3 regions of the Butyrivibrio sp. ob235 genome follow, and region 1 is predicted to be linked to each of the others. Evidence: predicted binding sites of a transcription regulator. Region 1 holds the regulator's gene; each other region holds the start of a gene.
The links. Region 1 encodes NrdR, which represses ribonucleotide reductase genes. Its sites were predicted from a motif close to CACAANATNTTGTG; they were not measured.

Region 1 (10,785 bases):
TGATTCTGCCTTGTTTCGTGAGGGCGTGTCTTTTCAAAAGTCCTGCGATTGCGAGGGCGCTCATGCTTTTCCCGGATCCGGATTCCCCGACGATTCCGACAATCTCGCCCTCTTCAAGCATAAGATCAAAGTCCTCGACAACCGTCTCCGGCTTGTCATGATCATGAAATTCTATATGAAGATCAGTAACATCAAGTATTACATTTCCCATAAATTGCTTTCCTTATAAAAATCATTGAATTCTCTTTATACCTTCACCAAGGAACGAAAATCCCAAAACCATAAGCACAATCACAAGACCTATGCTTATTACATAACTGGGTCTGTTGAACAGATAACCCTGTGCATCCGAGAGCATTTTCCCGAGACTTGCATAGGGCGGCTGCGCACCTATTCCAAGGAAACTGAGTCCCGCCTCCGCAAGAACAGCATTGTTAAAGCCGATCATCACTGATGAAAGCAATACTCCTACCGTGTTTGGTAGTATGTGTACAAATATTATTCTGATATTTGAAACTCCCTGGAGCCTTGCTACTTCCACATAATCCATGTTTCTGCACCTTAGGAATTCACCTCGCACTATGCGGGCAAAGCTTGGTACAAATGATATTCCGAGAGCTACGGCAACCTGATAGGTTCCGGTTCCGAAAAGGCTCACAAAAACCAGCGAGAGCAAAATACTGGGAAACGCCAGCATTGCATCAATAATTCTCATTGTCACCTCGCCAAACATTCCTCCGAAATATCCGGCAAGAGCTCCGATAATTGTCCCTACTCCCGCTCCGATCAAAATGGTGAACGTCGCAATTATAAGAGTAATCCTGCTTCCGTAGAGAACTCTGCTGAACACATCTCTTCCCATGTTATCAGTGCCCATGATGTGCTTAAGAGAGATACCCTGAAGCTTTGCCGAAGCATCCATCTTAGTCGGGCTATAGGGAGTATAGAATACTCCCACTATAACCATAAGGAGTATTATTCCCGTAAGTATTGTCCCAAGGAGAAGAAATGTATTTCTCTGCCCTGTAGCTTTATTCTTTTTGAAAAGTGAAAGAAATTTCTTCATTACTCCTCCACCTCGATTCTGGGATTGATAATTCTGTAAATGATATCAACCAACAGGTTTATCACAAGGACCATGATTGCTATTCCCATGATGATTGCCTCTACCACGGGATAATCCCTGTTGTTGATTGAGCTTAGAAGTATGCGGCTTATTCCGGGGATTCCGAAAACCTGCTCAATTACAATACTTCCGGCAACCATATCGGCGAGAGCCATTCCCATAAATGTAACTACAGGAATCATGGCATTTTTCAAGACGTGACGATACAGAACGCCGTTTGTGGTATTTCCCCTACTGTAGGCTGTTCTTGTATAATCCTTTCCGGCCTCATCAATGACAGAACCTCTAAGAAGCTTCGTCGCCATTGCTGCCTTAGGAAGTGCTATGGCAAAAGCCGGCAAAATCAGGTATTTAAGAAATCCCTGAACATCCTTTGTATATGAAGCAAAACCTCCCGGCGTGAATATTTTCAGAATCACACCAAAAAAGAAGGTCAATAATATTCCTGAGAAAAACGGCGGTACCGCCATAATTATCTGATTAATAACAGAAATCACATGATCAATTATTCCATTCTCGTACTTTGCAGTGTAAATGCCGAGCGGAATCGATATGATGACCATGATCACAAAAGACATAATAGCAAGTGTAAGCGTAATCGGGATTTTTTCTGCAAGCATACCAGCTACGGGAATCTTGTAATCATAGGAGGTTCCCATATCCCCCTGTAAAAATGCTATAAACCAGCGAAAATATCTGACAAGAAGTGGATCATTAAGTCCCATTTTTGCTCTGTACTGCGCTATCAGTTCAGGTGTAGCCTCTGTTCCGAACATTCTTGTTACCGGATCTCCCGGTATAAGACTAAATGCAAAGAACACGCACAAAGATACAACGAATAAAGTCAGCACCATGCTCAAAACTTTTTTCAATACGTATCTCATATGCGTGTTCCTCTTTTTTCAATATTTTATTTAGCAGGTTTTATCTTTGAAAAATCCTGTGCGTAAAGCGGATAGAAAGTATAACCTGTAAACTTCTTATTTAATACTACAAACTCGGGAAGATCCTGAATGTATACATTTGCTGCGGTTTCAGAAAGAATCTTCTCACATTCCTTGTAGTTCTTGGTCTTCTCGGCATCATCAGTTGCATTCACAGCTGCATCAAATGCTGCATCGTAGGACGCATCATTGTAGTTGATGAAGTTGTTGTGCGCATCAGATCTGAATCTGCTAAGAAGTGCGTAAGCTGTAAGTGTTGAAGCATCAACACCGATAACAGTTGACTGGAAGTTGCGGTTTGTATATACATCATCAAGCCATGTATTCCACTCAACTTCCTGGATGGTAGCGTTAACACCGATAGCCTTAAACTCCTCAACAAGCACCTGTGCTGTGTCTACGTGCTGAGTGTAGTTTGAGGGAACGGTTATTGTAAAGTCGAAACCATTCGGATATCCTGCCTCTGCAAGCAGCTGCTTAGCCTTATCAATATCCTGGTTATAGGTCTCACTAAGGCTTGCATCAAAATACTTACCGAAGGAAGGGAACATACTGCTTCCGATCTCGGTTCCCTTTCCGTCTGATACAAAGTCCATGATTTCCTGCGGGCTTATAGCATAGCAGAGAGCCTGACGAACCTGTTCGTTGTTGAAGGGCTCCTCGGCATTGTTTAGATACAGTGCCTGAACAAGGTTCATGGTTCCTTCATATACATCAAACTTATCGGAAAGCTGTGACATCTGTGCAGATGTTACTCTTGCAAACATATCAATGGAGCCGCCTTCAAGATCCATAACGATTGAATCAGCATTAGCCTCAACCTTAAGTGTTATGTCCTTAATGTATGCGGGCTCGCCCCAATATTCATCAAACTTGGTAAGTATTACGTTCTCCTGAGGTGAACGTGAAACAAACTTATAAGGGCCTGTTCCCACAGGATTACCTTCGGGATCCTCATTGGAAGCAGGAATAATAGCTACTGTCATATATGCCAGAAACTCTGTATTTGCTTCCTTAAGTGTCATTACTACTGTGGAATCATCCGCAATCTCAACACTATCAATATTAGAAAATGCCGATATCAACGGATCTGTTCCATCGGTACCGGCATTACGCTCGATTGAATATTTAACATCCTCCGCCGTAACCGTAGAACCGTCATGGAACTTAACGCCTTCTCTAAGTGTGAAGGTATAAGTTTTTCCATCCTCAGAAATTGTGTACTCGCTGGCTATGGCAGGCTGCAGATTACCATTCTGGTCAGGCTTCACAAGTCCTTCGTAAACATTGAACAGTACTTCTCTGGTTCCCGCCGCCTGTGCGATGTGCGGGTCCATACTGTCAATATCCTGTGGAATACCAATGGTAATCTTTGAAAGATCATCTGAACTTGCAGTGTTGTCAGCTGTCTCCGCTTTACCGTCCTTTCCTGAACTGGTATTCTCGGTAGCATTGGTCGCATCTGCCGTAGATTCCTCTGCCTTTTTACCTGAGCATCCGCTCATAGTAAGAGTCAGTGTCGTTAACACAACTAAAAGTGTGGAAAGTTCTCTCCTTCCAATACCTTTTTTCATCATGTTACAATCCTTCTTTCTTTATTTAGTTTTCGCACCAAAACAATTTGATTATCAAGTCTTGATGCACCATAAACTATACGGAAAGACGTAGCAGATGTCAACAACCAAGGTCAGATTACAGTTTATTTCAACAAGGGGGTGTTCTTATCAGTAGAATCGGTTATCACACCCTCTTCTTCCTTCTCAAGTACTATCTTAAGCTCATCCATGAAGGTATTTACATCCTTAAACTCACGGTAAACAGACGCAAATCTTACATAAGCTACAGGATCGAGATTCTTCATCTTATCCATGCAAAGCTCACCGATAATACGGCTGGGGATTTCCTTTTGCTCAAGATTGAAAACCTCAGTCTCTACAGCATCGACAATCTGTGTAATCTGCTGAGCACTTACCGGTCTCTTGTGACATGCTCTCAGCACGCCTGCTTCGATCTTTGCACGATTGTAGGGTTCACGGTTATTATCCTTCTTGATAACAATAAGAGGGATAGTCTCAACCTTCTCATAGGTCGTAAACCTCTTCCCGCAAGAATCGCAGACACGTCTGCGTCTGATGGATGTATTCTCATCCGCAGGTCTTGAATCAATTACACGAGTGTTGTCTTTACCGCAAAAAGGACACTTCATAATGATAACCTTTCTGTGCTTTATCGCACATAAAAAATTATAGATTTGTAACTTTTGATTCTTTTACAAGATTTAGGGTCTAAAAAAAACACCCACACAAGTTATTGTAACATTGTGAAACGGAATTATCCACAAAAAAATGCATTATCTCGCTCAAACTATTAAAAAATGCAAAATAAAACAGTCACCCGATTATTCAGGTGACTGTCTGAAAGTCATTATTACTTTTTCTGTAAGAAATCCGGTATCTTAAGACTCTTAGCTTCTACAGAGCTTCTAACTTCAGGAGTACGATTAAGTCCTGATGAAGGTCTCTGAGTAGGCTGAGGAGTAACCGGTTTCTGTGTCGGTATTGTCTGAGCTGAACGAGCTGTCAGTGTATCAATCATGGGCTCGGGAGTAACCGGAACTGGCTGTACCTGCGGCTGAACCTGAACCTGAGGCTGTACCTGAACCTGGGGCTGAGGCTGTGCCTGAGCCTGCTGTGATGCAGCAGCTGCAGCCTGTGCTGCCTGAGCGGCTGCGGCTTTCTCAGCGTTACGATTAAGAGCTCTCTGCAATGCAGCAGCATTATTTGCTCTGTCATCAATACCTGTAGCAATAACAGTAATATTGCAGGTGTCTGCCATTGATTCGTCATACATAGCGCCGAATATGATATTAACATCATCTCCTGCAAGATTTCTGATATAGTCTGATGCAGTTGAAGCATCCATAAGTGTGATATCACCGGATACATTGATGATAACATTGGAAGCTCCGTCAATCTTAGTCTCAAGAAGAGGAGACTCAACCGCCATCTTAACTGCGTCTGCAGCCTTATCATCGCCCTTACCGGAACCGATACCGATGTGTGCGATTCCCTTGTCCTTCATTACTGTCTGAACGTCAGCGAAGTCAAGGTTGATAACAGCGGGTACGTTGATCAGATCTGTGATTCCCTGAACTGCCTGCTGAAGAACTTCATCAGCCTTCTTCAGTGCATCGGGCATTGTTGTACGTCTGTCAACAATCTGAAGTAACTTATCGTTAGGAATAACGATAAGAGTATCTACGTTGTTCTTAATTGTGTTAATGCCGGCAAGTGCGTTCTGCATACGTACGCGAGCCTCAAAAGCGAAAGGCTTGGTGACTACACCGACAGTAAGAATACCCATATCCTTTGCAAGCTTAGCTACAACCGGAGCTGCACCTGTACCGGTACCGCCACCCATTCCGCAAGTAACGAAAACCATGTCAGCACCCTTAAGAGCTGCGGAAATCTCTTCCTGGCTCTCCTCAGCAGCTTTCTGACCGATTTCCGGCTTTGCTCCCGCACCAAGACCCTTGGTGAGCTTCTCACCGATCTGAAGCAGCTTGGGAGCTTTGCAAAGCTGCAAAGCCTGCTTATCTGTATTAATTCCGATGAATTCTACACCGGAAATATTTTCCTCTACCATTCTATTTACAGCGTTATTTCCTGCGCCACCAACCCCAACAACAATGATCTTGGCACCGGATTCAGCCTCATTTGACTTTAGTTCAAGCAAGATAGTGCTCCTCCTTCATAACCTAAAACTCCTACAAAGCATTTTATAATTATTTTATATAATTTACAACCTAGAATTTTAATTTTTCTGTTCAAATGTAATGTTCTGAGTATTTGAATCATATTCTGACATTTCCAGGATGCCGCTTTTTCCTTGGAGTTCCGGCAAAATGTATTGTAATTGTATCACTTTTTCATCTATGTTGTCATTAGTTCCGAGACTGACTTCCACTTCATCAAAATAAATATAAAGATGAAAATCACTGTCAAAAAATATTTTATCAGCCTTCAGATCATATTTATTTAATAATTGAGTGATATCAAGAACCTCTTTAAAAACGTTTTCATTTTCGACAGGCAGCTTTTCATGCAGAACAATATAGTCGAAACTAAGCCCCAGCACAAGAGGAACATCATCGGAGGGCTGTTCTGAGGTCTCCACCACTATTCCGTCCCTGTCAAAGAATATATATCTGTCGAGGTACTTCACATATCCCGCAATAGCCTTTTCGTAAACATTGATCCTTATCGTGTCGGGAGAGAGTATTTCCACGTCCATTTTCTCGATAAAAGGGACACCGGTTATCTCCTTGTCCCTGTATTTGAGCGATAAGTACATGGAATTTCTGTCGAGTTTGTCTGTCATGACCATGTTCATAATCTCTTCATCGGTATAATGCACATTACCGTCAACATAGACATTTGTGATGGTGTAATTATGCGCAAAATACGAAAGTGCCGAAATTGCCGCAATCAGAACGATAAGTATTATCGCTCCAATTATAAAAAGGCTCTTATGCAGAAAAAACAGCTCCCCAAAGCTCATTCGAGGAGCATGTGTTCTTCTTCTTTTTACTCGTCTTCTCTTTCTTGCCATTTACATAAAGTCCTTAAACGTCTATATGTCTTGCAACATTAAACACGATTCCAATCTCTGTAAGCAGGAAAAGCACAGCGGTTCCACCGTAGCTGATGAAAGGAAGTGTGATTCCCGTATTGGGGATGGTATTGGTTACAACGGCTATATTCAGAATAACCTGGATAGAAATATGCGCCATAACTCCGATAACAAGAAGAGCTCCATACATATCCGGTGCATTCTGGGCAATAACCATCATTCTGTAAATAAGAATAACAAACATGAGCATAACTGCTATCGCACCGACAATTCCCAGCTCCTCACAAATGATTGAAAAAATCATGTCGTTCTGAGCCTCGGGAATAAATCCGAGTTTCTGCATACTCTCTCCCAGACCTTTTCCAAAAAGGCCGCCTGAGCCAATTGCATAGAGGGACTGAAGTGTCTGATAACCCTTATCGTTTACATATGCTTCAGGATCAAGCCATGCAAGAATACGGACGAAACGGAAGTTCATGCTGCTGTTAAAGCCTGCTTTTTTAACAAAGAAAACCACGCCGGCAGCTGCTCCGACCACCGATCCGGATATGGCAATAAAGCGCCTGTAGCCCGGAGTTGATATAAAGAGCATTGCAAAAGCGATACAGAAAATAATAATTGCGGAACTTAAGTTACTCGTAACCTTCCATACCAGGAAGCATACCGGAAGAGGCACAGACAGTACTATCCAGAATGCCTTAGGGTTGGTTATGTTCCTGCTAAGCTTACTGATAAATGTTGCCAGCGCGATAATCATCGCCAGCTTTGCAGCCTCTGCGGGCTGAACAGATACTCCGCCTATCTTAATCCATCTGGATGCCTTGTTAATCGTCATTCCCATAGGAGTTTTAACCAGAAGGACAAGCACTATAGATAACACATACGCTATAGATGCGAATTTTTTATATATCTGATACGGAATTCTCGACACCACTATCATCACACCAACTCCCAAAACAGTCGGTATAAGCTGATGCTTCAGGTAATATGCCGAATCGCCCTTTTTCAAAGTCGCTTCATACGAGCTGGTAGAATATAGCATAACAAGGCCAAATACCAGCAAGAAGAGCACAACAAAGACCATGCTGTAATCAACATAGACTTCTTTTTTAACTTTTTTCTTAGATACGGGTCTATCCATACCGCGAGTGGCAAACGCGCCAGACCTTGCCGTTCTTGTAGCTCCTGCCATTCTTGCAGCCTCCATACAAAATCCCCCTTTAAAACTTACAGATTATTCACATAATCCTTGAACTGCTGCCCTCTTACCTCATAGCTGGGGAACATATCCCAGCTTGCACAGGCGGGTGAAAGAAGCACAGCTTCTCCCGAAACAGCATTATCACTGCAATACTTAAGTGCTTCCTCGTAAGTCTCCATAAATACATAATCATTAAAACCATGCTTTTTTGCACAGTCTGCTATCTTCTGCTTGGTAACACCGATGAGAACAAGCTTTTTAACCTTGCCGTCAAAAGCCTCGATCCATTCATCGTACTCACTTCCCTTATCATATCCGCCGCCTATGAGATATGTAGGCTTGCACATAGCCTTTATTCCCTGGATTGCGGCATCGGGATTGGTTCCCTTCGAATCGTTGTAGTAATCAACGCCGTTTTTTGTGGCAACAAATTCGATACGGTGTTCAACCGCTTTGAACGAGCGGACAACGCCAAGTATTGTATCCATAGGAACTCCCATCGCAAGTCCCATTGCGATGGCAGCCATCACATTCTCATAATTGCAGGTTCCGACGAGGTTCATCTCGTGAACATTCATAACTTTCTCGGCCTTACCGTTTTCGGCGAGCATTATATCCTCTCCGTCAAGGAAAAAGCCTTCATCAAGCTTCCCCGATGATGAAAAGAACACCACCTTTGCAGGACATCTTTCGGCAAAAGCCCTGGTATACTCATTGTCATAATTGAGCACGCAGGTGTCGTCCTTAGTCTGATTATTTGTAATATTTTCTTTCATGGAGGCATAGCACTCCATGGTGTGATGTCTGTTCAAATGGTCCGGAGTAACGTTGAGAATCGCGGAAACCTTCGCATGAAAATTCTCCACAGCTTCAAGCTGAAAGCTGCTGATCTCTCCGATTGAAACCGTATCATCCGTCATCTCAAGAGCTCTCTCCGCATAGGAATAGCCAATATTTCCCACAACATATGTGGATGCAAAATGAGCCTTCATAATCTCGCCCACAAGGGTTGTTGTAGTAGTCTTGCCGTTTGTTCCCGTTATGGCCACGAGACTTCCCTTGGCAAAATTGAAAGCGAGTTCTATCTCACTCCAGATAGGGAGTCCCACCTCCTTAAGACGAAGAATAAGATCCGAATCAAGCGGAACTGCCGGGCTAGGAACAACAAGCACCAAATCCTTTATAACTTCATCAGAGAGTTCTCCGATAATTATCTCAGGTTCCGTTCCTTCATAGCCCGCAAGCTTTTCCTTTACAGCCTCCACGGTAACCTTTGTGTTTTCATCAAAAATTACAGGCTTTGCTCCTACTTTTCCAAGTAATTTCGCACTTCCTATTCCAGAAATGCCGGTTCCTATCACAAGTACATTTTTGCCGATTATATCTTTAGCTAACATAGTTATTCCTTCCAAATAATAAATCAGTCTCCCACAGAATCTTCAGTTTCAGGCGGGTTATAGTCCGGAAGTCCGTCACCGCTGATAGAATGACCATCCTCGGGATTAATCAGATCGCCTGTTTCCGGGTCAATATAATACCCCGTTTCCTCGTCTATTTCAAACGACTTCCATACAGGCTCAGTGTTTTCGGGAAGTTCATCCTCCGGAATCTTCTCCCAGATACTGTCTTCATCGAGGTCTCCATCTTCGGCATCGCCACCGGAAACTTCATCGCCGGTGTTCTGCATAACAGGATTACCATTTTCATCCAGCGCCGGATTACCGTCCTCATCCAAAAGAGGTGTTCCCTGCTCCGCGGTAACCGGATTGCCGTTCTCATCAAGAATCGGGTTACCATTCTCATCCACTGTGGCTTCTGTCTTCTCAGCAGCTGCCATCATAATTTCCTTCTCTCTCAAAGCATCAAGCTCAGCCTGCTCTTCTTCTGTCACAGGCTCAGTCATAGGTATGTTCAGGTAAGGAAGAGCCTCTGTAAGCACCTTTTTTACAACTCTTGTCGCAAACTTGGCATCAGCCTGATCCATTGCGTTAGGTCTGTCTACAACAACATAGATCGCAATCTTAGGATCATTAGCGGGAGCATATCCCATGAAAGATACTACGTACTGCTGATTCTTACGCGGAATAGTCTCCGCTGTACCTGTTTTACCACCTATCATATATCCTGCAGGTCTTGCAGTCTTACCGGTACCTTCTTCACCTGCAACAACCTGATTACAGAATTCTATAACCTTCTTTGAAGTCGACTCCGAGACTGTCTGTCTGAGTATCTTAGGCTCAATGCTCTTAATCGTAGCTCCTGAAGAATTCTGAATTTTCTTTACAACATGGGGCTCATAAAAATTGCCGCCGTTTACCAGTGAACTGAACGCAGAGATCATCTCAATCATGTCCACGTTAAAGCCCTGTCCGAACGTGCCTGTTGCAAGCTCGGTGGAACCCATATCGTTTGCACTGTAGGTGAGTCCTTCCGTCCTGGCTTCTCCGGCAAGGTCTATATTGGTCTTAAGGCCAAAGCCAAAGCTTTTCTGGAATTTCGCGAAGGTATCGGCACCTATTGTCTGGCCGATTTTCATCATAGCAACGTTACAGGAAATCTCTATACCTCTTTCAACGGAAACCGCGCCATCACCGTACTTGTTATGGCAGTAAATCTCGTGTCCGCCGATATCCATTTTTCCGGTACATTCATATACTTCATTGCCTGTAATGCAGCCCGCTTCAAGTCCCGTTGCCACTGTAAAAGGCTTTGCGACCGAACCCGGCTCATAGGTATCAGATATACAGAAATTTCTCCAGAGAGCGTTGAGGTTCCACATTTTTTCATCTTCGCTCATGCCATCGAGCATCTCCTGCGTAATGTAAACTCCGGAATCATATATACTCTCGCCCGCTATTTTCAGACCTCTCTCATCTACCCTG
Region 2 (10,785 bases), on a different contig from region 1:
AATTTCTTCTGCCCGAATTTTATATTCTGTTTTATCCAAAATATTGTCCTCTAAAACTTTTTCATACTACATCTAGTAGAATTTTAGCATAGAGGTCTTTTGATGTCAAAAAATCACAGCTAAAAATCCGCGTATTTTCGCGGTTTTCCTCGCATTTGATTTTAAAATATGGCAAAATCTTTACTGAATTGATACAATTAATTAACAAAACCATTTGTTTCAGAGTTTTTCACTACTGAAATCCCAATATTTATGAATTCGGAGAATAAAAAAATGCCTACACTTGGATGTGCATCCGGAACAAAAGCAGTTTTAGAAAAATACAACTTAAGTATTCAGAAAAAATTCGGACAGAATTTCCTTATAGATGACTCTGTTCTGACAGGAACCGTAGAGGCTGCAGGTGTCACAAAAGATGATACTGTACTTGAAATCGGACCCGGCATCGGAACAATGACTCAGTATATTGCAGAGAGCGCAGGTAAAGTCATAGCCGTGGAAATAGACAAAATGCTTATTCCCATATTGGCGGATACACTTTCTGCTTATGATAATGTCAAAGTTATCAATCAGGATATACTAAAAGTTGATATAGAAAAAATTGTTCGTGAGGAAAACAGCGGAAAGCCCATTAAGGTCGTTGCTAATCTTCCTTACTACATCACAACTCCAATTTTAATGAGACTTCTTGAGAGTGAGCTACCAATAGACAGCATTACCGTCATGGTGCAGAAAGAAGTTGCGGACAGAATGGCTGAAAAGCCAGGGTCCAAAGATTACGGAGCTTTATCCCTTGCCGTGCAATATTACACTGAGCCTTCCATGGTTCAGGTAGTTCCACCCAGCTGTTTTATCCCTCAGCCCGGCGTTGATTCGGCAGTAATTCATTTAAAATGTCACAAAAATCCTCCCGTAGTGGTCACAGACTCAAAGTTTATGTTTTCAATAATCCGCGCCGCATTTTCCCAGAGAAGAAAAACCCTCTCCAACGGTGTTGCGAACGGGAATCTTGGACTCACAAGGGAGCAGGTAGTAGCTGCTCTCGAAAAAATGGGATTAAATCCTTCGGTTCGGGGCGAAAAGCTGTCTCTTTCCGAGTTTGCCGAGCTTTCGAACCTTTTGATCGGAGAAAGAAATGATTTTTGAAACACATGCACATTATGATGACGAAGCTTTCAACAGTGACAGAGATTCTCTTCTCTCATCCATGACTGAGAACGGAATCGGAACAATTGTAAATGCAACCGCATCAAAAAGAACTGTCGAGAAGTCCATTGAACTTACTAAGAAATATCCTTTTATCTACACCACAATCGGTGTTCACCCCAGTGACTGCGATGAAATGGATGAAGAAGAGCTCTCCTGGCTTGAAAGCCTGTGCTCCTATGAAAAAGCTGTCGCTGTAGGAGAAATCGGTCTTGATTATCACTATGATGAACCTTCAAGAGATATCCAGAAAAAATGGTTTGAAGCGCAGCTTGATATGGCCAAAAGGGTTAAACTCCCGGTAATAATTCACTCACGTGATGCGGCAAAAGACACCCTCGATATTATGAAAAGCATGAAAGCCGAGGAAATCGGCGGTGATATACATTGCTTCTCATATCCCGTTGAAATTGCAAAGGAATATCTGGGTATGGGATTTTATATAGGTGTCGGTGGTGTCATCACCTTTAAGAATGGAAAGAAGCTGCGTGAAGTTGTTGAATACGCCCCCATAGAGCAGATTGTCATAGAAACCGATTCGCCCTATCTTGCACCCGAACCCTATAGAGGAAAGCGCAATTCTTCCTTAAACCTTCCATTCGTTGCCGATAAGATTGCCGAAATTAAAGACTTGCCTTTGGATAAGGTTATTGAAATTACTGAATTAAATGCAAAGAAACTATATAACTTATAATTTAAAAAAAGCTGCCAAAGTGACAGCTTTTTTTCTTTATTTCTTAATTATCATTTTCTCCGAATTCACTGAGTACTACGCTGCCACTTTCTCTGGTAGCAGGAACATTAATGACTCTTTGATTTGAAGATCCTCTGAACCTCAGAGAAATATTTTTCAGCTCAAGTTTAAACTCACCATCCACAAGCACATCTATTATCGACAAAATCGGTTCCGTGTCTTCGCTGTGACAGCGCTTATTTTCCTCATCGGTTAGCTCTTCCCATAAATAACCGGAATATACCCATATCGATTTATTGGGAAACTCCCTCCTAACCCTTTCAATAAATGGTCTAAGCACTTTCTGATTTTGAATTTCCATTGGCTCACCGCCAAGAATTGTAAGACCGTTAACATAAGCCGGTTTTAGTGATTCGATTATCTCATCCTCCACTTCTTTCGTGAAAGGCTTACCGAAATTAAAATCCCAGGTTTCTTCATTAAAACAGCCCTTGCAATGATGAGTGCATCCCGAAACAAAAAGTGAGGTGCGGACACCTGTTCCGTTTGCAATATCTGTTGTTTTTATCTCTCCGTAATTCATAAATACTTTGTCCTTTAATAATTCTCAAAAAGGGGCTACCTATTGATAGCCCCTTTTAAACCCTTTTACATATATTCATCAAAGATGTAATACACGCTCTTTGATTTCCTGTGTTCTTCCCTGATTCCAGTACTGAGTTCCGATATAGCCGCATGTACGTCTTGCAACGTTCATCTTGGACTGATCGGTATTGCCACAGTTGGGGCATTTCCAGATCAGCTTGCCATCGGTATCGTTCTCAATCTGAATCTCTCCGTTGTATCCACAGCACTGGCAGTAATCACTCTTTGTATTGAGCTCTGCATACATGATGTTCTCATAAATATACTGCATCACTGCAAGGACAGCCTCGAGATTATTGTTCATATTGGGAACCTCTACATAACTGATAGCTCCTCCGGGTGAAAGTGCCTGGAATTCTGACTCAAACTTCAGTTTTGTGAAGGCATCTATCTTCTCGGTTACATGAACGTGATAGCTGTTTGTGATATAGTTCTTGTCTGTAACACCATCAATAATTCCAAAGCGTTTCTGAAGTGCTCTTGCAAACTTATAGGTTGTGGACTCAAGGGGTGTTCCGTATAAACTGAACGAAATATTTGTTTCCTTTCTCCACTTTGCGCACTTATCATTCATAAACTGCATTACTCTGAGTGCGAAGTCTTTTCCTGCAGCATCGGTGTGAGTTACGCCCTTCATGAACTTTGTGCATTCGCAAAGTCCTGCATATCCAAGAGAAATTGTTGAATAATTGCCATATAAGAGCTTATCGATTGTCTCACCCTTCTTAAGTCTTGCAAGTGCTCCAAACTGCCAAAGGATCGGAGCTACATCGGAAGGTGTTCCAAGAAGACGGTTGTGTCTGCACATAAGAGCCTTCTTACAGAGCTCTGTACGCTCCTCCATTATCTCCCAGAACTTCTCCTCGTCTCCGCCTGATGAGCAGGCTGCATCAACAAGGTTTATGGTTACTACGCCCTGATTAAAGCGTCCGTAATACTTATGATCACCCTCGGTATAGTTCTGCGCATTGGCAATATTACCCTTGTTGCACAGACCTTCGGCAAGGTCTTCACTGTCAACTGTGAGGAAGCTTCTGCATCCCATGCAGGGATAAACGTCACCGTTCTTATATTCCTTCATCTTCTTAGCGGAGATATAATCCGGAACCATTCTCTTTGCTGTACACTTGGCAGCAAGCTGTGTGAGATACCAATATGGTGTGCCCTCGTGAATATTGTCCTCATCAAGAACATAGATAAGCTTCGGGAATGCAGGAGTTATATAAACGCCTTTCTCATTCTTTACACCGACTATACGCTGTTTCAGCATCTCTTCGATAACAAGAGCAAGATCGTTTCTGAGCTGACCTTCAGGTACCTCATCAAGATACATGAATACTGTAATGAAAGGTGCCTGACCATTGGTGGTCATTAATGTGATTACCTGATACTGAATAACCTGAACACCGCGCTCTATCTCCTTGCGCACACGCATCTCGGCGATATCGTTTATCTGTTCATCAGTTGCATCCATACCAGCATCGATAAACTCCTGGCGAACTTCTCTTCTGAATTTCTGTCTACTTACATCAACAAACGGTACAAGGTGGGACAATGTAATACTCTGTCCGCCGTACTGAGAGCTTGCAATCTGTGCTATCGCCTGAGTTGCAATATTACATGCTGTGGAGAAGCTCTTGGGACGTTCGATCATTGTCTCGGAAATAACCGTTCCATTCTGAAGCATATCCTCAAGGTTTACAAGGCAGCAGTTGTGCATGTGCTGAGCAAAATAGTCGGAATCATGGAAATGAATAATTCCGTCCTTGTGTGCCTTAACTACGTCATCCGGAAGAAGGAATCTGCGTGTAATGTCACGGCTGACCTCTCCTGCCATATAATCTCTCTGAACACTGTTAACTGTGGGGTTCTTGTTGGAATTCTCCTGCTTAACCTCTTCGTTATTACACTCGATAAGAGACATAATCTGCTCGTCCGTTGTGTTTGACTTACGGACAAGGGCATGGCGATAACGATAAGTGATATATTTGCGGGCAACCTCAAACTTCCCGGACTCCATGAGGCCATCCTCAACCATATCCTGGATTTCTTCTACGTTTGCAGCCCTGGTAAGCCTGTTACACTTATCCTCTACCTGCGCCTCTATGCTCTTAATCTGATCTTCAGACAAGCTCTGATCGGGAGTTACTTCCTTATTTGCTTTCTCAATGGCAGCCAAAATCTTGGCACCATCAAAAGTAACCTCTTTACCGCTTCTCTTAATAATCTTCACTGGCGAACCCCCTATTTAAGTACATTTATATGGAAATACCTATATTTTTAGATAAATAGTAGCCACCCGAAACTATATCTTGTGGCTACAATTAAACTATAATACATTATATAGTATAAATCAAGTAACAATTTTCCGTTATCAAAACTTCCTTACAAATTCAAGCCTGTTCAGCATTCTAAGGTATTTTGACAATCTATCGTTATCCGTAATTTCGTCTCCCGACTCATAGTATGTGGTGTTGAAGCCAACCACAATATCTTGTGGTTCATTAAAAATGATCTCTTTATCTTCATCATTTTTAACTTCTAGCCCCATAACATCACCCAAATGATTAATTGTCCCGTGGTTTCCGTCTATCAGATGAATGCTGTCCCCCAGCAGTTCTCTGTAAAGAGGTTTAAAATAATTAAAATGTGTGCATCCAAGAACCAGCGCACTGTACTTTTCATAGGAAGCATTAACTGACAAAAAGCGGTTACTGATATAATCTCTTACCTCTTTTGTGTCGAATTCTTCTCTCTCCGCATATTTCACAAGCCCCGGCATCTCAAGTAAATCAGCCTTGTGCTGCAAATCCACTCTTGAAAGAAGTCTCTCAAGCTTTTTCTCTCTTATGGTAACGGGAGTAGCCATCACAAGAATTCTTTTACTGTCGTCACGACACTCCTCAACAGCCGGCTTCACTGCAGGCTCCATTCCAAGAATTGGAAGCTTGTACTTTTCCCTTACCATGGATGCACCCACACTGGTAGCTGTGTTGCAGGCAATCACTATGGCATCGACATCTTTGCTGATGAGAAATCTTACAATCTCATCAACATAGCCTTTTATCTCTTCCTCAGACTTTGTTCCATATGGTACATGCCTTGTGTCGGCATAAAATATGTATTCCTGATCCGGAAATCTGTGATAAGCCTCATTCAATACAGAAAGGCCTCCGACACCGGAATCAAAAATTCCTATTCGCATATCATTCCTCGTTGTTGTATCATTATTAATTATGAATGAATCCTACACATTTGAACTTCAAAAATTATATGATGATCCGCATGTAAGCCCTTTTATCCAGGAGGTTTGCGAGTATTACGCATCAAAAGCCGATTACGGCGATGGCTCCGACAGAGAAGAGATTGAACCTTCAGAAATAGTGGAACCCGTATATACTCTGTTTCTTCTTCAGCGAAGGGAAACCTTGCTGGATGAGCTCTCTTATATTCATAAAAAATATCCTCATCTGTTCGCCAGTGTTGAGGGGCTTTATGAGGATATCCTTATTCACATGGACATAAGACCTCTTGAATCCGAAACAGCTGCCCGCCTGTCACTTGCTCTTAATGAAAAAGTCTCGGCCGGGGCTATCACGGAGAAAATCGAAAATCTTTGTGACAGTTATGAGGATATACTTGAAGCACTGGATCCGTTCTACGGTTGGCTTCACGCCTTCTATTCCTGAACTGTCGCGTATTTCATGACACAAAAAAGGAGCTGATTATCATAGCTTACCTGCGCCCATTCTCCGTCATCACTAACAGCGACTCTGTCGAGTGTAGTTCCTTCCGGCACCTGAACAACGATAAAATCATCGCTGGCTGTACTGGGAGTGTTGCGCAGATTAAGGTCTGCCGTCGTAACTATCTTATCACCTGTCTTTGTGTATCCCGCGAGTTCACCTACCTGAACCTCAGTCTGCTCTTCATCAGGATCGGGTCTTAAATATTTATCATAAACCTTAGCCTTAAATATCATTCCAATAAGAGCAAGTATAATCAGTCCTGTAACTATCGAAGAGATTCTTACAATAATAAGCGGATCAACTCCGCCCTCATTATCGTCCTCTTCACGATAATCCTTACGTACCTTTTCCCGGTGGACCTTCTCTTTTCGCACTTTTTCTTTATGTATTTTCTCTTTTGGCACCTTTTCTTTTTTGACTTTTTCTTTTTTTACTCTCTCTTCTCGTACCTGCTCTTCCCGTTCCAGCTCTCTTGCCCTTTTTCTGATATATCCGGGCTTTTCTTTTGGACTCTCGGGTTCAACACTTACAGGTTCAAGGTCCTCATCATCAAGATAAAATTCAGGTGAGTCCTCAGCAAGACTCTCCCTTTCTCTATCCATTTCCGCCTGTCTTGATCTGTAGTACTCCTCCCTCTCATCAGCTGAAAGGAAATCCAGCGGATCCTGGATCTCTATATTTATCTCCTCTGTAAAGTATTCATCGTTTCTGTTTTTTCTTCTGTAATCGTTAAAATTTCTGATATTGTCCGCCATGACTTCTCCTTGGGAAATCCCTTGGTCAACATCTCCCCCTATAAATGAAAATATAAATCGGGTAGGCATCGCCTACCCGAAACTATAATAGCACATATTTGTTATAAGCAAAAATTTGATTATGATACAACCTTATCAATCATACTCTGAAGCTTAGCTTTACTCTGAGCTCCAACCGCCTGATCCACAAGTTCTCCGTCCTTAATAAATGCAAACATCGGGATAGACATAACGCCATATTTCTGAGCAATCTCAGGCTGCTCATCCACGTTTATCTTTCCAACCTTGAGCTCTCCGTCATATTCTTTAGCAAACTCATCGATCATGGGTGCCATCATCTTGCACGGGCCACACCAGTCAGCCATAAAGTCGATAAGAACCGGAAGCTTACTGTTGAGAACTTCTTCCTCAAAGTTGTCTGTTGTAAATGTGTACTCAGCCATCGTCCACCTCTTTCCGCGATATTGTGGTATCGCTTTGCGTAAATTAATGTAACAACCCTAGCGCTTAATAATATATTTGAAGATCGGATTCCCTTTAGCGGAAAACTTCTCCTCATATTCTGTCATTATATTGCCGTCGTTCATTACGGCATCATTATGAAGATCATAGGTCACAGCTTCGGCATGCCAGCCGGCCGTGTTCAGTTCCATCAAAGAAAAATCAAAAAGGTCTCTGTTGTCTGTTTTGAATTCCAATTGTCCGTCTTTTTTAAGAATGCGGTCATAACGCCGCAGGAAAGTGCTGGAGGTCAATCGTCTCTGAGCATGTCTCTCCTTGGGCCAGGGATCCGAGAAATTGAGATAAATTCTGTCTACCTCACCTTCCTCAAATACCTCATTAATGATCTCAGCTTCCATTCTTATGAATCTAACATTGGTAAGCTCAAGTTCAGTCTGCTTTTGTACTGCTCTTAAAAGTACACTGGAATATTTTTCTATTCCTACATAATTTATATCAGGATTGGCTGCTGCCATATCCATTATGAAGCGTCCCTTTCCCGTTCCGACTTCTATCCTTACGGGATTATCGTTTCCGAACACTTCCTTCCATTTTCCCTTATGCTCCTCCGGATTATCTATTGTGAAGGGGCTCTCTGCAATCCTTTCTCTGGATCCTGCTACATTTCTAAGCCGCATAAATTAAATTCTACCTTTCAATATAATAATTATAATACCAAATGCTACATATTGAAAAGTTTTTGCAGCTTCATCTTTGGTTTTATCCACTTTTAGTGTATCATAGATTAGCAGACTGTCGCTACAAGGAGTTTTATGAATTACAAAGGTTTTATAAATAAACTTAATATAATCATTTCCATGGTTCTTATATCTGTTCTGCTTACTCAGACCTGGTCTTTTTGCCATGCGGAGACAGACCTTGAGGCTGCGCAGAATGCACGAAAAGAGTTGCCCATACAAAGTAATGACACTCCGGGATGGCCTGCTGGTCCGCAAATAGGTGCAGAGGCTGCAATTCTGATGGATGCCAACACCGGGACAATTCTTTATGCAAAGAACATTCATGAAGAGCTCTACCCTGCAAGCACCACAAAGATAATGACTTGTCTTCTTGCGGTTGAAAATGCAGGACTTAATGACAGAGTTGATTTTTCCTATGAAGCTATACACTCCGTCCCCGCCGACGGTTCAAAAATCGGCATGGATGCAGGTGAATATCTGTCACTTGAAGAATGCCTTTACGGAATCATGGTTGGTAGTGCAAACGAAGTTGCAAATGCCGTTGCGGAGCATGTAAGCGGATCCATTGACGGCTTCATCGATCTTATGAATGAAAAAGCCGCTTCATTGGGATGCACAAATACTCACTTCTCAAATACTAACGGTCTTCAGGCTTCCGATCACTATACAAGCGCATATGATCTTGCTTTAATCTCCTCTGAGTTTTTCTCAAATGAGCTCCTCTGCAGAGTCGGTAATACGCCAAGATATCACTTTGAGCCAAGCGCCGGACAACCCGATGATTTTTATCTTAATAATAAACATAAACTGATATCCGGTGAAATGTCTTATCCCGGCATCATCGGCGGCAAAACTGGTTATACCGATCTGGCAAGAGAAACTCTTGTCACCTGTGCAGAGCGCGGTGGCATGAAGCTTGTCTGTGTCGTTTTTATGGAGGAATCTCCCTCACAGTTTACGGATACGGTAACTTTATTTGACTATGGTTTCAACAATTTTATAACAGTAAATATTAAAAGTGAAGAAAGCGGATATATCCCGAGGGATAACGCCTTTTTCTCATCCGGAAACGATATTTTCAAAGCCCCCACTTCTGTTCTTGAGTTTGGAAAATCGGATTATGTGATCCTTCCTGTTAATTCCTCACTCTCGGATGCCACATCAACAGTATCCTATGATAATGAAGATGGTTCATCAAATGTGATAGCCACCATTAATTACTCATTTAACGATGTACCTATAGGTTCCGGACATATTCTCGTCTCTCAGGCATCATCCTCTCAGGCAGCTTCTGAAGACAGAGACATTAAAACCATATATTTAAACATGAAACAGATCATTACATATTTTGCCTTTGCCGGCTTTTCATTAATTCTTCTTATCTATATATCTTCACTAATCAGCACTTATAGCTTTGGTGGAAGCAGAGAAGATCGTAAAAGACTTAACAGAAGAAAACGTGAAGCAAGGAAAAGAAGCGGTCCGAAATTATGAGTTTTTCTTATGGTCCGAAAGCCTGTTGAAGCTTTTCTTTTCGGATTTTGCCTTCATTTCCAGCATTTCTTTATCTGTAATAAATTTAAGAGTCTTAACCGCATAATACTTCTGGCTTTCCGCCTTTTTAACACGGACTTTAGCTCTCATATATCCATGCTCTTTGCAAAGCGATACGCTGTAAAAGTGTTTTCCGTTATTGGAAAACCATTTCACCTTCCGCTTTATGGGCTTATTACAGATATAGCACTTTGTCCCCATTACTTCGGGATCTGATAACAGTTCTTCCCTCGTCTTAAATTCTCTTGAAATATATTTTGCATAATGCTCAAAGATTATATGAACTTCCTGATCCTTGGTCTTGGGAGTCACATAATTATCAAATGAGTAGTTATAAAAGACCTTGCGACTCAGCTCACAGAATATTCTGGCTGTATAATCCGCATCCGACAAAGCTCTGTGGAAGGCCCCGTCCTTTTCCATTCCGAGGCTGTCTGTAGCATGCTCCAGCGATCTTCGCATTTTTCCGTCTTCATACTGAATGCTGAAAAGCTTCTGAACATCATAGAACGGAAGCGGCCTGTCTGAAAGTAGCGGGAGATCGTAAAAATCCATATTGCGCTGAAGCTCAGTAAGATCAAGAGGTCCCCAGGTACAAAATGTCGGTTCCTCACCGCACCACTCCAGGAATTCGGTAATAACAGTAACGAAATCATCACCCTTCTGAAGATCCTCCATTGATATATGGATAAGATCTTCTGTTATCTTATGCATCTTTTTATATACCTGCGGTCTTATGAGTCTGCTGAATTCACCTGTCCTGTTCATATTTTCATCGATACGAACCGCACCGATCTCAATAATCTCAAAGGGCAGGGATTTGCCGTTTCGCTCTTTTACTGTTTTCCCCTGATTCCACTCAAGGTCGAAGACAATGTAATTACCCATTCTTTACCTAAATCCTCATCAGCATTAATACTCTTTGGCAGGTGTCCAGTGTTCCTGACCATACATATCAGTGAATTTGAAGGTTACGAGAA
Region 3 (10,785 bases), on a different contig from region 1:
ACAGATTTAAGGATATCGGGATTGAAAATATTCTGGTTTTAAGAGGCGACAGACCAAAGCTTATGACTGATGAGCAGTTCAATACACGTGATTTCCTCCATGCCAGCGATATGGCTGAATATATAAAGGGAAAAGGCATGGATTTTACTTTGCTTGGGGCATGCTATCCTCATAAGCATCCTGAGGCCAAAAGTGAAGAAGAGGATATAAACAATACAAAAACAAAGGTTGATAAGGGCTGTGATGTGCTCATATCGCAATTATTCTTCGAAAATGACTACTTTTATCGTCTGATCGATAAATTACATAACTTGGGTGTAAAAGCGCCCATATCGGCCGGAATAATGCCAATTACGAGTGCAAAGCAGTTAGGGACCACAGTAACCCTTTCGGGAACTACCGTTCCGGAGGAATTATCATCTATTATTTCCAAATATGGAGACAATCCTGAGGAAATGAAAAAATATGGTATTGATTATGCAATTAAACAGGCGTTGGAGTTAAAGAACAGAGGTGTTGACGGTATACATTTCTATATCATGAATAAGCCTGATCTGGCTAAAATACTGATGGATGCAGTTAGATAGGCACTTAAAATAACGCACGATATATAAAAGAGGCTATGAATTATAGAGAATATTCATAACCTCTTTAAATAATTAATTAAAGATATAATATATTACAACGATTTAAACTTTTCGGTTGTTTCATTTAACTGCTCGGTAACATCAGTATTTTGATTGATAGCAAGTGATATCTTTTTGATTCCGCCGACAATCTCGGTAGAGCTCTCAGCAGACAGTGAAATCGCTTTTGAACTCTCCTGAATGGAAGTGGTTATCATTTGGATAGATTCTGCCATTTCAGTCATTATTTCATTTAGATTTTCAGCTTTTTCGGTGAAGGATACAAGCATATCGTCCATCAAATCGGCTGTATGCTCATATTTTTCGCCTGTATCAACGAATTCATCATAATCTGCAAGAACGGTACCATTGATGAAATCCAGGGCATTCTGAGCGTTTTTAGCCAGTTTATTAACTGCTTCGGTTACTTCATTGCTTATAATCTGTATGTTTGCAGCGGTTTGTCTGCTGTTGTCGGCAAGGGCGCTAATTTCTGTTGCTACGACAGAAAAACCCTTTCCGGCTTCTCCGGCTCTTGCAGCCTCAATGGAAGCATTTAGCGAGAGCAGATTGGTTTGTGAAGCTATATCAAGTATGGTATTGGTAAGTTCGTTGATCTGTTCGACTTTCTCTGAATCCTTAACTGATTGAGAAAGTGTTTCGGAAAGAGCGGACATTTGATTGCCGGCATCGGCTTTTTTAGTGGTTACGCGAGATTTTAGCGTATTAGCCTCTTCTTTAATAGCGATTGCCGTTGCTGTACCTTTCTCAGCTTCATCTGTAATGGCCTTTGTAGCACCTGTGACATTGTTAACTTTAGAATTAATAGATGACACTGTTTCTGCAAGTGTCTCCATGTTTGCAGACAATTCTTCAAGGGCAGCTGAGGAATTTGTAACATTGTCGTCAGCCATCCTCAGTTGAGAAGCAACCTCTTCTGAAGAAGAAGTAAGTATCTGTGAACCATTCTTGACATCACGCATGATTCCTTGCAAAGTCTCGATAAAATGATTGATACCACCTGTTATAAATAACAGCTCTGATTTAGTTTTTGTTTTAATTCTAGCGGTCAAATCACCATTTCCCTGCTCAATGTCCGAGATGATTTTGTTTACTTCATCACTTATAGAGCGGATCTTTCTCACAATATTTTTATAACTTATAAAGAAATTGATAATAATCAGTATTAGAATTACAGCCATACCGACCATTGCAACAATTTTTCCGGATGCAAGGAGGGCATTCATCGAAGTTGTTGTCGCGTCCGACTGAGATGAAATTGCGTTATCAAGAGCTTTAGCGGAGTGGAAGATTGCAATTTTCTGAATCTCGGCTTTATCAAAGAGTATTTTATAAGCGGATTCCTGGTCTCCGGCGTCACATTTTGCGATGGCGGAATCGATAAGATTCGATAATCTTTGATACTGATTTGATATTTCTCCAAGCTGTGTTGTAGCTTCTTCATCATTGGCTGAAGCAAAATCTTCATTCAGGGCCTTTATATCGCTTTCAATGGTTGAACGTATGGCATTTATCTGCGGAAGAAGGGCTTCCTTTGTTTCAACAGCATCAGCAGCGATATATCCCGTAGTCTGATCGTATAAGGACATTACATCGGATTTTAATGCCGCTTCATGCTGAGTCAGGGTCATCATTGAGCCAAACATCTGAATACTGCTGTTTGTGGATCTTTGCATGGATGACATAACAAGATTCATTACAACTATGAAAGCTATCAGCATTAAAAGATTCAGAGCCATAAGTTGAAACAAGATTGAATCTTTCTTTTTGACTGTTATATTAGCTGGATTTTTTAATTCGTTACTAGTGTTATTATTCATTCTGCCACCCTCCTTAAAGCTTTGAATACCATTCGGAAGTGATGGATTTGACTTCATTTATAAAGCCTTCTGGATCCAGCTCTCCGGTGGCGAATTTATAGAAAGCAAATGAGAGACCGTTCTGTCCCAGTCCGGATGGCATATTCTGCCAGTGCCAGTTTGATGTCTTTCCGGCAGAAATATAACTTGATATGACCTTGGCGAACGGGTCAGAAGCTACATATTTACAGTCCGTAAAGGGACTGATAAATCCTGCGCTTTCAACAAGAATTTTCTGGCCGGAGTCCTCGGAGCACCATTGGAGGAATGCCTTTGCTTCTTCTACATTTCCTTCCTTGGGAATGGCCCACCAGGATGGAGCACTGGTAAGGATTGTGTCCTGTCCGTCCAAGAAACAATATGGAAGCATACCTACCTCAAAGTTTCCTGCAGCTGCATAATCTGCGGAAGAATCGCCTGTCATTGTAGCGCCTATCCAGGATCCCTGTGTTACGAAAGCATATTTTCCGGCTGCAAAATTGGCAACCTGTTCGTTGTATGCGCTTTCCGTAAGAACCGCAGGATCAGAATACTTTATAAAAAGGCTGATCATATTTGCAAAGGCTGAAAAACGCTCATCATCAATTTTTCCACCATCATTAAGCATATCAATATAAGTGGTATCAGTCCTGCCAAGTCCTGAGTCAAGGTAGGTGCCAAAGATATGGTTGCCTGCTGACCATCCTACATCATTTGGCTCTGCACAAAAGCCGATTACAGCGGTAAGACCAAGCTCGTTCTTTTTAGAATCAATGGTCTCAAATGCTGATTGCAGGGATTCCGGACCTGTGATTGAAGCAGGATCAATTCCGCATGAGGACAGGATGTTTGCATTATAGGCAAGGCCTATAGCCTCTGTAGTATAGGGGAATCCCAGAACGCCATAAGTGCTATCGGAATAGGAAGCATCAGTGCGTTGTACCCAGTCCTGGTCGCTTAAATCTTCAAGAAGACCATCCCAGTTACTGAAACCGGAAGCTTCGCAAGCGATTATATCAGGCATCTGATCGGAAAGATAATATCCCTTAAGCGTAGCCTGTGCATCTACGCCGGCGGGAACATTTATGACATTTACAGAGACGCCTGACTCTTTGGAGTATTCTTTTGCAAGATCCCCGATTTGAGAACCTACTTCGCTTTTTATGTTAAGTAGTGTAATAGTGCCGGGTTCTGCAGGTTGTTCTGCTTCCTGGGCAGTTTTTGAGCATCCTGCGGACATAAGAATTAGCGAAAAGGCAGTAATTACGGAAATAATCTTTCTATATACCATTTTTACCCATCCTTTCTGTGCAAAAACAAGAGAGCTAATACAGTACTATTTTAATTATATAGGCTAATAGTCGGCTGAATAATAAAAAGTTTATTAAATATCATTATATAGATTAACTAAATTATATTAACAGATACGGTATCAGAACATCAATACATCAGAACATCAATATATCAACACGCGCAGCAACAAATAGCGCACAATTAAATATTCCTTGTAAAATAGCGGCTAAAATACTATAATCGAAGGGCAGTATCTTTTAGAAAGACGAGGAAAAACGCATGAAATTTTCAGAGATGCCATATGAACACATAGATATGGATAAAGTGAAGGCTTTTTTTGAAAAGCTGATGGCGGACAGTAAGGACGCTAAGAGTGGAGAGGAGCAATTTGCACTCCACAAGAGCTACTATGATTTTATGAACGATATCAGAACCAATATGACCATAGGATGCTTTAGACATGATGTGGATACCAAAGAGGAGTTTTATGCCAAGGAGCAGGAATATATTGACGAAATCAGACCTGTTATTGCGCAGTACGATAATGACTACAAGAAGCTCATTTATAATTCGCCCTACAGAGATTATCTTGAGGAAAAGATCGGCAAGGTAGCTTTTAAAAATATGGAGCTTGAATTTGCTTCCATTGACGAGAAAATTCTTCCGCTTATGCAGGAGGAGAATGCCCTCATCAATAAGTATGACAATATTATTGCCTCTGCAAGGATTCCTTTTAAGGGAGAAGAGTACAATATTTCTTTGCTGAGAAAATTCCTTACAGGTAACGACAGAGATGATCGTAAGGCGGCCTGGAAGGCTCTTTCAGACTACTTTATGTCTGTGACCGATGAAATTGACGATATTTATGATAAACTCGTTAAAAACAGGACAAAACAGGCAAAAGAACTGGGATATGAGAACTACATCGAGCTTGGATACAACCGTATGATGAGAAATTCTTACAGAAGACCTCAGGTTGAGAATTTCAGAAAGCAGGTTAAGGATTCATTTGTTCCGCTTGTTTGCAAGATTCAGGAGAAACGCCGCGAAGAGATTGGCGTTACAGAGCTCAAGTACTATGATAACGAGGTTTATTTTAAAAACGGAAATCCTGCACCGATCGGGACACCTGAGGAGATCATGAAAGCCGGACAGGATATGTACAGAGAGCTTTCGCCTGAAACAGCTGAATTTATCGATGTTATGATCGAAAACGAGCTCTTTGATGTACTTGGAAGAAAGAACAAGAAACAGGGCGGATATATGGATTTCTTGCCGAAATACAAGGTTCCGTTCATTTTCGCTAATTTCAACGGTACAGCCGGTGATGTAGACGTTGTCACACATGAGTGCGGACATGCATTCCAGGGTTATGTGACAAAAGATGAAGAGATTACTGAGCACAACGATATAACGATGGAAACGGCAGAGATTCATTCAATGTCAATGGAGTATTTCACCTACAACTGGATGGATAAGTTCTTTGGTGACAGAAAAGATGATTACTTCAAGATGCACATAAGAGATTCAATTACATTCATTCCTTACGGATGTATGGTTGATGAATTCCAGCATATAGTATATGAGAAGCCTGAGATGACACCAGCTGAGAGAAAACAGGTATGGAAGGATCTGGAAAAGACCTACAGACCATGGCTCGATTTTGATGGTGATCCCTTCTTTGCAGAGGGTGGATTCTGGCAGAAGCAGGGACACATTTTCTGGTCACCTTTCTATTACATCGATTATGTGCTTGCAAGTGTAATTGCTATGCAGTTTAAGGTATGGATGGACAAGGATTACAAGGATGCTTGGAAACATTATCTTGATCTTTGTAAGATATCAGCAAGTAAGTTCTATGAAGATATGCTGGATGAGGTTGGATTAAAGAGTCCCTTCAGGGATGGCACAATCGCTGAACTTGCAGTAAACATGCAGGATAAGGCCAAATTGGAATAAAAAACGTAAAATAAAATGGCATGTGTTATTCTTCACATGCCATTTTTAATGCTCTAATTGTAGAATTATGCGTTATTTCTTTGCTAAAAGCGCATCTAGCTTCTCTTTGTTAATCTGACCATTTGCTACGGTATTAGCCATCCAGATCTTAAGAGACTCTACTGTCTGGTCAATCTGAGCGAGCTGCTTCTGGATATTAACGAAATCAGGAAGCTCGTCATCAGAGATAATGCCATCTGCAGTGATGTCTATAAGCCTGTTTCTCTGTTCGTCAAGCGAATTGAGAGAAGAAAGCATGGCAAGTACAATCTCGGAGAGAGTTGACTCTTTGGCAACAGGTACGGAATCCTGACCGATTCTGCACTCGTGTGTACAGTAAAAATTGCATAATTCGGGCTTTTTATAGGCCTCTGCCATAGCAACAACATCTTCCGGCTGAATCGCAGTCTTTTCGGTTTCTATTTTTTCAAGGCGGCTTTCGCTGATAAAACCGATACGCTCACTGGCCTGTGCTCTTGTGAGACCTGCTTCCTCGCGGCTTTCAAAGTAAATATTCTTGTTTTCCTTGATGGATTTTTTCCCCATTTTTGCTCCTCCATAGAACTCTTTCATTCAATAATATACGAGATTACAGCACTTGTCTAATAATATATGCAGGCAATTTGAAAATTACACAATAAAAACCCCGGAGATCCGGAGTTTTTATCGTAGAAGAAGGTTTATAGAATAAGGATTATACTGCTGTGTTCTGCTTTGTAAGATTTATCCATCCCTTTATATCTGATACTCCGGGATATAACTTATATCCGCCCTCTTCGGGGATGGCAAGTGTGGGAGCCTGCATGATACCCAGCTCCTGAGCAAGGTCTGAGTTGTCATTTGCATCCATAAGCTCGTATTTGACACCGGCTGTATCCAGAAGAGCAGTGGCTATTTTGCAATTTGGACAAGTCTTTGTCTTGAATAAAAGTACCGAATTCATATCGGGTGTTTTTATATTTATCAGGTTGTTTTCAAGCTCTGCGGCAGTTTTTACTGAAACTGATACATTCTCGCGTTTCAAAGTTGAATGTGCTACATCATATACTTTTCGATCTTTATATTCCTGAGCCTTACCATCGTTCCAGTTTGCAACAGGACGATAATAACCTGTAATACGGCTGTAAACCTCGGTTTTTGCACCGCATATAGGACAAACAGTCTGCTCACCGGAGAGATATCCGTGTTCCTTACAAATAGAATAGGTTGGTGACATGGTGTAGTAAGGAAGCTTGTAGTTCTCGGCAATTTTTCGCACAAGATTGGCAGCGGCTTTCCAGTCAGGAAGCTTTTCTCCTAAAAATGCATGGAATACGGTTCCCGAGGTATACAATGTCTGTAATTCATCCTGAATATCAAGAGCTGAGAAAATATCCTCAGTGTAGCCTACAGGCAGATGGGATGAATTGGTGTAATAAGGCGTTTCAGCCATGTTCGCGGTTATGATATCTGGATAAAGTTCCTTATCATGCTTAGCAAAGCGATATGTGGTGGATTCAGCAGGTGTAGCCTCGAGGTTGTAGAGATCACCGTACTGCTCCTGGTAATCGGATAGACGGTCTCTCATATGGGTGAGAACTTCCTTGGTAAACTGCTGAACTTTCTCGTTTGTCATGTCGGCTCTAAGCCACTTTGCATTCAGACCCACTTCGTTCATTCCGATAAGTCCAATGGTTGAGAAGTGGTTGCTGAAGGATCCGAGATATCTCTTGGTGTAAGGATATAAGCCCTGTTCAAGAAGTTTGCTAATAACCTGACGCTTAGTATTAAGGCTTCTTGCAGCGACATCCATGAGATGATCCAATTGACTGTAGAAGTCATTTTTGTCCTTCGCAAGGTATGCTATTCTGGGCATGTTGATAGTAACTACGCCGATAGAACCTGTTGATTCGCCGGACCCGAAGAATCCGCCTGATTTTTTCCTTAGTTCGCGAAGATCGAGGCGCAGTCTGCAGCACATGGAACGAACATCGCTGGGCTCCATGTCTGAATTTATATAATTTGAGAAATACGGTGTGCCGTATTTTGCAGTCATTTCGAAGAGAAGTTTGTTATTTTCAGTCTCGCTCCAATCAAAATCACTTGTTATTGAATAGGTGGGGATGGGATACTGGAATCCACGTCCGTTGGCATCTCCTTCAATCATTATCTCGATAAATGCCTTGTTGACCATGTCCATCTCACGCTGGCAGTCGCCATAGGTGAAATCAACTTCTTTTCCGCCGACAATAGCGTTAAGGTTCCTAAGATCGGCAGGAACGGTCCAATCCAGAGTGATGTTGGAAAACGGTGCCTGTGTGCCCCATCTGCTTGGAGTATTGACTCCGTAAACAAAGGACTGGATACACTGCTTGACATCTTCATAGGAAAGGTTATCAATTTTCACGAAAGGAGCAAGATATGTATCAAATGACGAGAAAGCCTGCGCACCTGCCCACTCGTTCTGCATGATTCCAAGGAAATTGACCATCTGGTTGCAAAGAGTGGAGAGATGGTTGGCAGGAGCGGATGTAATCTTGCCGGGAATGCCGCCAAGTCCTTCCTGAATCAGCTGTTTAAGACTCCATCCTGCGCAATATCCTGATAGCATGGCAAGGTCATGGATGTGAATTGCAGCGCTTCTGTGAGCTTTTGCAATCTCTTCGTCATATACCTCTGACAGCCAGTAATTTGCTGTAATGGCGCCTGAATTTGAGAGAATGAGACCACCGATAGAGTAGGTAACCGTTGAATTCTCCTTAACACGCCAGTCATTGATTTTGAGGTAGTCATTTACAAGATCCTTGTAGTTTAAAAGTGCAGAGTTGATATTGCGGACCTTCTCACGCTGTTTTCTGTAGAGAATGTAAGTCTTGGCAACGTCGGAATAACCTGATTCTGAGAGCACTTTCTCAACACTGTCCTGAATCTGTTCTACTGTTATCTTATTGTTTGAGATTTTGCTTTCGAAATCTGAAGCTACCCGAAGAGCCACAAGATCTATCACACTTGTGTGATAGGGCTTATCAAGAGCTACAAAAGCTTTGATTATAGCAGATGATATTTTTGAAATATCAAAACTCGCAATACTACCGTCTCGTTTTACTACATCATACATAAGAACACCCCCAAAAAACTTAAATACCCACTACATATAAGGTATCACATAAAATGTGGACGGTCAATATATAGGTAATTTATTAATTATAAACACTATATATTGTGTTATCCGTTTCTTTGCGGCAAAAACGGCATGATTACAAGTGTTTCTTAAAAGAGCTATTTCAGATATGTTTTGTTTGCCTTATAATATTAGACGTGATAAATTATTTTCTTATGACAGAGGTTAATGCAATTGAAACAATATAATTATGAATTTACTGCAGCATCAGAGGTAACCAAGGCTTTATCAGAGGTCTATGCATATACTCAGAGAACGTCGTTCAAGTCTATACTTTTCCACTTGTACACCATAGCATTTGGCAGGGAAGAGATACATGAAATCCAGCAGGAAATAAAAGAGATGTATCCCGATGCACATATAGCAGGTACCAGTTCAAATGGGGACATCTGTGATGGCCATTTGGCTGAATACGGACTGGTTATGGCTGTTTCTATTTTTGAGAGTACAGAGATTGGTGTTCATCTTTTTGAAACAGAAGAAGGCCGCGAAGAGGACACGGGAAGAGATATTTGTCGCAGCATAGATGTAACGGATAGCATAAAAGCCGCAGAAATACTAATGACCTTGAAATCTATAAACAGTACCAAGATTCTCAGGGAAGCTGAAAAGTGCGAGAAAAGTGTAAAAATCTTTGGGGCAGGTAGTGCAGGGAAAAAGATTGAAGAAAACGTAACAATGGTTATCGGGGATACTGAAACGTCGGAGCATGGCGTAGTTCTTGTGACTTACTCGGGTGATGATTTTCATATAGATATTCATCATGCTATCGGATGGAAGCCGCTAGGAAGAGATCTGACCGTAACCAGGATAGAGGATAAGAGGCTGTACGAGCTTGACGGGGTGCCGGCGGGTGATATCTACAGTAAATATCTGGACATACAGGCAGATGAGAATTTCTTTGCCAATATTTTGGAATTCCCGATTATGTCCAACCAGCATGGACATGAAGTACTGCGTATGCCGTTTTCCTGCAATACCGAGGATAGATCACTAATGCTTGCGGCTGATATTAAGCAGGGTTCTAAGGTTAACCTGTCCTACGGAGATCCTGACGTTATTAAATCCGATGTTGAGGACCTTGTGTGGAATGTAAGAAGCTTTGCTCCACAGGCAGTATTTCTATATTCCTGCGGCGTCAGACGCCTCTATTGGAAATATCTGATTAATAAGGAGACCGGTCCATTCAGCCTGATTGCGCCTGTAAGTGGTTTTTATTCAAGTGGCGAGATCATGCGTATGGGTGAATACATAATCGAACATCATGTTACGCTTATGGCTATCGGAATGCGAGAGGGCGGACAGGCTATGTCGCAGCCTACTGGTATAGGAGATAAGGAGATAGAGGTTCCTGAGGAGCACAAGATGCATGATCAGCTGTCAATGGTTAGAAGATTGGCTAATTTCATAAATGTGACAGCAGCTGAGCTTCGGGAAGCAAATGAGAATCTGCAGGAAAAATTGCAGGATAGAACTAAAAATTAATAGGAGATATAATAAATTATGAAAAGTAGAAAAAGTTTTGTTGTTTCGGGGGTTTTTGCTCTTCTTGCGCTGATTCTGATTATTCTTGTTAAGAATGTGGATGTTGCCGTAGTTCCGGAGACGGGTAAGCCGATGGGATTTTATAGCATAAATACTGCATTTCATAACATTTTCGGAATAAATATCATATGGTATAAAATAACGGAGATTTTCGGAATTCTTGCACTTCTGGTGTGTGCTGTGTTTGCTCTGATCGGACTTTTACAACTTATAAAAAGAAAAAGCATAACCGAAGTCGACCCTGTTATCATAAAGCTTGGATGCCTTTATGCGGTGGTTATAGCTCTTTATGCATTGTTTGAAA

Region 2: nrdD (anaerobic ribonucleoside-triphosphate reductase) is a predicted target of NrdR. The motif match lies at 4,849-4,862, and genes of this name have one in related genera.
Region 3: BMW61_RS15185 (ribonucleoside triphosphate reductase) is a predicted target of NrdR. The motif match lies at 8,967-8,980, and genes of this name have one in related genera.

The regions. Positions count from the first base shown of each region.
Region 1 is NZ_FOBE01000025.1:51,878-62,662, forward strand. It holds gene BMW61_RS15560 (ABC transporter ATP-binding protein) at 1-211, opposite strand, end outside; gene BMW61_RS15565 (ABC transporter permease) at 233-1,066, opposite strand; gene BMW61_RS15570 (ABC transporter permease) at 1,066-2,010, opposite strand; gene BMW61_RS15575 (ABC transporter substrate-binding protein) at 2,037-3,647, opposite strand; gene nrdR (transcriptional regulator NrdR) at 3,770-4,276, opposite strand; gene ftsZ (cell division protein FtsZ) at 4,498-5,805, opposite strand; gene BMW61_RS15590 (cell division protein FtsQ/DivIB) at 5,884-6,681, opposite strand; gene BMW61_RS15595 (FtsW/RodA/SpoVE family cell cycle protein) at 6,695-7,894, opposite strand; gene murD (UDP-N-acetylmuramoyl-L-alanine--D-glutamate ligase) at 7,930-9,300, opposite strand; gene BMW61_RS15605 (peptidoglycan D,D-transpeptidase FtsI family protein) at 9,324-10,785, opposite strand, start outside.
Region 2 is NZ_FOBE01000014.1:67,595-78,379, reverse strand. It holds gene BMW61_RS11450 (hypothetical protein) at 1-39, opposite strand, end outside; gene rsmA (16S rRNA (adenine(1518)-N(6)/adenine(1519)-N(6))-dimethyltransferase RsmA) at 274-1,146, shown strand; gene BMW61_RS11440 (TatD family hydrolase) at 1,136-1,900, shown strand; gene nrdG (anaerobic ribonucleoside-triphosphate reductase activating protein) at 1,944-2,483, opposite strand; gene nrdD (anaerobic ribonucleoside-triphosphate reductase) at 2,562-4,778, opposite strand; gene murI (glutamate racemase) at 4,920-5,750, opposite strand; gene BMW61_RS11420 (hypothetical protein) at 5,782-6,234, shown strand; gene BMW61_RS11415 (SH3 domain-containing protein) at 6,225-7,049, opposite strand; gene trxA (thioredoxin) at 7,169-7,492, opposite strand; gene trmB (tRNA (guanosine(46)-N7)-methyltransferase TrmB) at 7,550-8,188, opposite strand; gene BMW61_RS11400 (D-alanyl-D-alanine carboxypeptidase family protein) at 8,324-9,745, shown strand; gene BMW61_RS11395 (3'-5' exonuclease) at 9,740-10,693, opposite strand; gene BMW61_RS11390 (clostripain-related cysteine peptidase) at 10,718-10,785, opposite strand, start outside.
Region 3 is NZ_FOBE01000024.1:38,691-49,475, reverse strand. It holds gene BMW61_RS15210 (methylenetetrahydrofolate reductase) at 1-587, shown strand, start outside; gene BMW61_RS15205 (methyl-accepting chemotaxis protein) at 680-2,467, opposite strand; gene BMW61_RS15200 (ABC transporter substrate-binding protein) at 2,481-3,776, opposite strand; gene BMW61_RS15195 (M3 family oligoendopeptidase) at 4,058-5,737, shown strand; gene BMW61_RS15190 (helix-turn-helix domain-containing protein) at 5,810-6,322, opposite strand; gene BMW61_RS15185 (ribonucleoside triphosphate reductase) at 6,471-8,873, opposite strand; gene BMW61_RS15180 (FIST signal transduction protein) at 9,111-10,421, shown strand; gene BMW61_RS15175 (phosphatase PAP2 family protein) at 10,440-10,785, shown strand, end outside.